Hydrogenophaga sp. SL48: one gene and its partner. The protein of the gene in region 2 interacts with the protein of the main gene of each other region in a pairwise test. Links are inferred from orthologs where the notes say so. Each region holds a gene or a part of one and is shown on either strand. Other genes may lie near its edges.

Region 1 (3,238 bases), 670 kb from region 2 along the record:
GCGTGCTGCACAAGATCGCGTCGCAGCTGCGTCCCGACGAGGTGGCCGCGTCGCCCGCGCCGGCGCGCAAGCCGGCCTCGCGACCTGCCTGAGGCGGGTCCAGACCGATGCGGATTTCACAACGCGCCCAACGCGTCGAACCCTTCTATGTGATGGAGCTGGCCAAGGCCGCCGCCGAGATGGCCCGCGAGGCGCGGCCCGGGCAACGGCCCATGATCTACCTGAACATCGGCGAGCCCGACTTCACCGCGCCCCCCCTGGTGCAGGCCGCCGCCGAGCGCGCCATCCACGACGGGCGCAGCCAGTACACCCCCGCCACCGGCCTGCCCGCCCTGCGTGAAGCGATCAGCGGCTGGTACGCCAGCCGCTTCGGGCTGGACATTCACCCCGGCCGCATCGTGGTCACGGCCGGCGCCTCGGCAGCGCTGCAGCTGGCCTGCCTGGCGCTGATCGAAGCGGGCGACGAGGTGCTGATGCCCGACCCTTGCTACCCCTGCAACCGCCAGTTCGTGCAGGCCGCCGAGGGCACGCCGGTGCTGATCCCTTCGGGGCCGGAAGACCGCTTCCAGCTGAGCGCCGAGCACGTGGCAGCGGCCTGGCGGCCGGCCACGCGCGGTGTGCTGCTCGCCTCGCCGTCCAACCCCACCGGCACCTCCATCGCCCGCGACGAGCTCGAACGCATCGCGCGCTTCGTGCGCGACCAAGGCGGGGTCACGCTGGTCGATGAAATCTACCTCGGTCTGTCCTACGAAGAAGCCTATGGCCACAGCGCGCTCGGCCTGCCCGACGGGCTGGGCGATCAGGTCATCAGCATCAACAGCTTCTCCAAGTACTTCAACATGACCGGCTGGCGCCTGGGGTGGCTGGTGCTGCCACCCGCGCTGGTGCCTGCCGTGGAGCGCCTCGCGCAAAACCTGTTCATCTGCGCCAGCACCATCGCACAGCACGCGGCGCTGGCCTGCTTCGCGCCCGAGAGCCTGGCGGAATACGAACGGCGACGCGCCGAGTTCAAAGCGCGCCGGGACCATTTCATCCCCGCGCTCAACCGGCTCGGCCTCACGGTGCCGGTGATGCCCGACGGCGCGTTTTACGCCTGGGCCGACGTGCGCGGCCTGTGCGAACGCTGGAGCATCCCGCCGCAGGGCAGCCGGCCCGACGAAGGCGGCAGCTGGGCGCTGGCCTTCGAGCTGATGCGCCGCTGCCAGCTGGCCACCACACCCGGCCGCGACTTCGGCCTCGCCGACCCCGGCCGCTATTTGCGCTTTTCCACCGCCAACGCCCTGCCCCAGCTGCAGGAGGCCGTGGCCCGTCTGGAGGCTGCGCTGTGAGCGAGCCATTGCTCGCAGCTCCGGCCCAGCCGCCGGGCCGCCCCAAGGCAGGGCCAGCCCCCTCGGGGGGCAGCGACCCCAGCGCAGCGGGGAGCGTGGGGGCGATCTTCAGCTGGCCGGTGCGCATCTACTGGGAAGACACCGATGCCGGCGGCATCGTGTTCTACGCCAACTACCTCAAGTTCTTCGAGCGCGCCCGCACCGAGTGGCTGCGCCACCTGGGCGTGGAGCAGCACGCACTGCGCGAGCAGGTCGGCGGCATGTTCGTCGTGACCAGCACCCAGCTGCGCTACCACCGCCCTGCCCGGCTCGACGATTTGCTTCTGGTTACCGCGCGCGTGACCGAATCGGGCAAAGCCTCGCTCACAATCGAACAAAGCGCCGTCCTGCAACAGGACGGCGCGGCCCCCACGGTGCTCTGCGAAGGCAGCATCCGCATCGGCTGGGTGGACGCCGCCACCCTACGACCCCAGCGCATTCCCGCCAGCGTCATCCAAGCGCTGTCCGCCGGGAACCATTGACCCCTGAACCAGTCCCAACCGCAACGCCAACATGCCCCAAGAACTTTCCATTGTCCAGTTGCTGCTCAACGCCAGTTGGGTGGTTCAAGCCGTGGTCGTCCTGCTCGGCCTGGTGTCCATCATCAGCTGGGCCGCCATCATCCGCAAAGTGTTCGCCCTCAAACGCGTGAACTCGCACAACGAGGACTTCGAGCGCGAGTTCTGGTCGGGCGCCAACCTCAACGACCTCTACGCGGCCGCCGCCCAGAGCGCGCGCCACGGCGGCCCGATGGAACGCATCTTCGCCAGCGGCATGCGCGAATACCAGAAGCTGCGCGAGCGCCGCATCACCGACAACGGTTCGCTGCTCGACGGCGCCCGCCGCGCCATGCGCGCGAGTTTCCAGCGCGAACTGGACGCCCTGGAAACCAACCTCTCCTTCCTCGGCACGGTCGGCTCGGTGGCGCCGTATGTGGGTCTGTTCGGCACGGTCTGGGGCATCATGCACGCCTTCACCGGCCTGGCCGCGCTGGCCCAGGTGACGCTGGCCACCGTCGCACCCGGCATCGCCGAGGCGCTGGTGGCCACCGCCATCGGCCTCTTCGCCGCCATCCCGGCGGTGGTCGCCTACAACCGTTTTGCCACCGACATCGACCGCGTGGCCAACCGCATGGAGACCTTCATGGAAGAGTTCTCCAACATCCTGCAGCGCAACCTGGGCCAGCAGGCGCCCCACGCCACCGCATCGGGACACTGACACCATGGCCGCCACCTCACGCGGGCGCGTGCGCCGCACCAAGAACGAGATCAACATGGTCCCGTTCATCGACGTCATGCTGGTGCTGCTGATCATCTTCATGGTGACCGCACCGCTGATTTCACCGAGCCAGATCAGCCTGCCCAGCGTGGGCCAGGCCGACGTCCAGCCCAAGAGCTTCGTGCAGGTGGTGATCGACAAGGACGAGTCGATCCAGGTGCGGCTGGGTTCGTCGAGCAAAAGCAGCCCCAGCATCAAGATGGCGCAACTCGCCAGCGAGGTGAGCCGCCTGCAAGGCTCGGCCGCTGGCGACGCCGAGCCCGCCAAGGTGCCGGTGGTGATCAGCGCCGACAAGGGCATCAAGTACGAGACCGTGGTCAAGACCATGGACACGCTCAAGCGCGCGGGCGTCGAGCGCGTGGGTCTGGCCGTGCAGTCCAGCCGCTGAACCATGCAGGTCACCACCGACGCCCTCGACCTCAAACCGCCGCGCTCCGGCCGCTGGACCGTGCCCGTGGGGTTGGCGCTGGTCGCGCACGCCTTGCTGATGGCCGCGCTCACCTGGGGCGTGCACTGGAAGAAGGACGAAGAGCCGGTCAGCTTCGAGGCCGAGCTCTGGTCGGCCGTGCCGCGCGAGGCCGCGCCGCGCGCCG
Region 2 (3,224 bases):
GCATCCAGAGCAACACGCCGAAAGCCACGCTCCAAGACGGCCCCATGCGCGCACCCCAAGCCACCACCAAGAGGCCCATACTGCCCGAAGCAAGCAGCAGTCCGGCATAAAAGGAACAACGCCCCACCGGGTACATGACCGATGGGGCGCTGCGCATGCTCTGCGAAAAACGGGCTGGAAATCGATGCGCTTCGGATCAGATGCGCTTGAAAACCAGGGTGCCGTTGGTGCCGCCAAACCCGAAGTTGTTCTTGATGGCCACATCGATCTTCATGTCTCGCGCGGTGTTGGCGCAATAGTCCAGGTCGCACTCAGGGTCCTGGTTGAAGATGTTGATGGTGGGCGGGCTCTTCTGTTCGTGCAGGGCCATCACCGTGAAAACACTCTCGATGCCGCCCGCTCCCCCGAGCAGGTGCCCGGTCATGGACTTGGTCGAGTTCACCACCGTTTTCTTGGCGTGATCACCCAGCGCTGCCTTGATGGCGTTGGTCTCGTTCAAATCGCCCAGCGGAGTGGACGTGCCATGCGCATTCAGGTAGTCGATCTGATCGGCGTTGATGCCAGCATTTTTCAAGGCCTGCACCATCGAACGCCGGGGACCATCTTCATTGGGTGCGGTCATGTGGTACGCATCGGCGCTCATGCCAAAGCCCACCAACTCAGCGTAGATCTTGGCGCCACGCGCTTTGGCATGTTCGTACTCTTCGAGCACCACGACGCCAGCGCCTTCCCCCAACACAAAACCATCCCTGTCCTTGTCCCAGGGTCGGGACGCGGTCTTGGGATCGTCATTGCGCGTGGACAAAGCTCGTGCGGCAGCAAAACCACCCAGTCCAAGAGGCGATACGGTGGACTCAGAACCGCCAGCCACCATCACGTCAGCATCGCCGTACTCAATCATGCGGGCCGACAGGCCGATGGCATGCAAACCGGTGGTACACGCCGTGACCACGGCAATGTTGGGTCCTTTGAAGCCGAACTTGATCGACACATGACCTGAAATCATGTTGATGATCGACGCAGGCACAAAAAATGGGGAAATGCGACGCGGTCCACGACTGACCAACTCAGCGTGCGTGGCTTCGATCAAAGGCAAGCCGCCAATACCGGAACCGATGTTGCACCCTATTCGGGTCGCCTCTTCGTCTCCCAAAGCATCGCCAGTGCGAAGCCCGGAGTCAGCGACCGCCTGAACCGCCGCAGCAATACCAAAATGAATGAAAGTGTCCATCGCACGGGCCTCTTTCGAGGTCATGTACGACTCCACATTGAACCCTTTGACCTCACCCCCGAAATGGCAGTTGAAGCCCGAGGCATCAAACTTGGTGATGAGGTCGATGCCAGACTGACCGGCAAGAAGGTTGGCCCAAGCTTCAGCCACCGTGTTGCCCACGGGGCTGATACAACCCAGGCCGGTCACGACAACGCGACGACGGCTCATGGACGGATCAGGCCTTCTGGTGCGTCATCGCGTAATCGATGGCGTTTTTGACCGTGGTGATCTTCTCGGCGTCTTCGTCCGGGATCTCGATGCCGAACTCGTCTTCCAGCGCCATCACCAGTTCCACCGTGTCAAGGGAGTCTGCGCCCAAGTCGGCCACGAAAGCCTTCTCAGGGGTGACCTGACCTTCTTCCACGCCGAGTTGTTCGGCAATGATTTTTTTTACACGTGCTTCGATATCGCTCATAAGTCCCTCTGAGGGTGGTTGGATGACAAGGCCATCATTTTAGCCGGGCTAGAGAGGTGCCCCTAGGCGGCCCGCCGGACGGCTCATCGGCGGAAGAAAAGCAAGGATTTTCAGGACATGAACATGCCACCATTGACATGCAGTTCCTGACCCGTGACGTAGGCTGCCTGCGGGCTGGCCAGGTAGGACACGGCATGGGCAATGTCTGCCGGTTTGCCGAGGTGCCCGAGCGGAATTTGGCCCAGCAAGGCTTTCTGCTGCTCTTCCGGCAGGGCGGCGGTCATGTCGGTTTCGATGAAGCCGGGCGCCACGCAGTTCACCGTGATGTTGCGGCTGCCCAGCTCGCGCGCCAAGGCGCGCGTCATGCCCGCCACCCCGGCCTTCGCAGCGGCATAGTTCGCCTGCCCAGCATTGCCGGACGCCCCCACCACGCTCGTGATGCTGATGATGCGCCCATAGCGCTGCTTCATCATGGGGCGGATGACCGCGCGGCTCAGGCGAAACACAGCTTTGAGGTTGGTGTCGAGCACCGCATCCCAATCGTCATCCTTCAGCCGCATGGCCAGCATGTCGCGGGTGATGCCTGCGTTGTTCACCAACACCTGAAGCCCCCCGTGGGTCTTGGTGATCTCATCGATCAGGGCGTCCACCGCGCCAGCGTCATTGACGTTCAGTGTTGCGCCTTGGGAACCCGCTGCAACACCTGGCACAGAGGCCAATGCCGAGCTGATTTTGGCAGCGCCCTCTTTGGTGGTGGCGGTACCGACCACGATCAGGCCGCGCGCGGCGAGCTCCAGGGCGATGGCCGCGCCAATCCCGCGTGAAGCACCTGTCACCAAGGCCACTTGCCCCGCAAATTTGATTTCAGACATTGTCGTTCCCTCGATCAGGCCAGCAAGGTTTTCACATCGGCCAGCGTGGCCGGATCGAACAAGGCGACACCGCTCATGTCGGCGTCAATGCGCTTGACCATGCCGGCGAGCACCTTGCCAGGACCACATTCAACCAGGGTGGACACGCCCCGCGCTTTCATGGCGCTCACACACTCCACCCAGCGAACCGGGCCGAACGCCTGCCGATACAGCGCATCCTGTATGCGCAACGCATTGGTTTCCACCGCCACATCGATGTTGTTGAGCACCGGAATCTGCGGCGCGGCAAACGCCGTGTCGGCCAACCGCAGCTTGAGTTTCTCGGCTGCGGGTTTCATGAGGCTCGAATGGAAGGGTGCCGACACCGGCAGCGGCAATGCACGCTTGGCACCAGTGGCCTTGAGCACTTCGCAAGCCTTCTCAACGGCTGCTTTGCTGCCAGCGATGACCGTCTGCATCGGGTCATTGAAGTTGACGGCCTCGACCACCTCCATGCTCCCGGCTCCCATCGCCGCCTGCACCTCCGCGCAGCCAGCGATCACCTGGGCAGAAGACATGCCGAGAATCGCGGCCATGGCCCCGGTCCCTACCGGCACGGCCTCTTGCATGGCTGCGGCGCGGAAACGCACCAGCGGGGCCGCCTGCGCGAGCGTCAACACACCCG

Evidence for each region.
Region 1: the proteins of acpP (region 2) and ybgC interact in binary tests that used the Escherichia coli proteins (3 or more experiments, as listed by UniProt). The link is inferred for Hydrogenophaga sp. SL48 from one-to-one orthologs.

The regions. Positions count from the first base shown.
Region 1 is NZ_CP063400.1:1,180,507-1,183,744, reverse strand. Bases 220-3,140 are described here. They hold ybgC (tol-pal system-associated acyl-CoA thioesterase), read left to right. Parts: upstream 220-1,432; coding sequence 1,433-1,849; downstream 1,850-3,140. Other genes in these bases: tolA (cell envelope integrity protein TolA), read left to right, coding at 3,037-3,140; IM738_RS05680 (biopolymer transporter ExbD), read left to right, coding at 2,590-3,033; tolQ (protein TolQ), read left to right, coding at 1,881-2,585; IM738_RS05695 (pyridoxal phosphate-dependent aminotransferase), read left to right, coding at 220-1,328. Also shown: transcription antitermination factor NusB, read left to right, coding at 1-92; more of IM738_RS05695, read left to right, coding at 108-219; more of tolA, read left to right, coding at 3,141-3,238.
Region 2 is NZ_CP063400.1:510,941-514,164, reverse strand. What follows is about bases 69-2,975. They hold acpP (acyl carrier protein), read right to left. Parts: upstream 1,689-2,975; coding sequence 1,449-1,688; downstream 69-1,448. Other genes in these bases: fabD (ACP S-malonyltransferase), read right to left, coding at 2,575-2,975; fabG (3-oxoacyl-ACP reductase FabG), read right to left, coding at 1,799-2,560; fabF (beta-ketoacyl-ACP synthase II), read right to left, coding at 197-1,441; IM738_RS02440 (hypothetical protein), read right to left, coding at 69-157. Also shown: more of IM738_RS02440, read right to left, coding at 1-68; more of fabD, read right to left, coding at 2,976-3,224. UniProt on the Escherichia coli protein: Carrier of the growing fatty acid chain in fatty acid biosynthesis.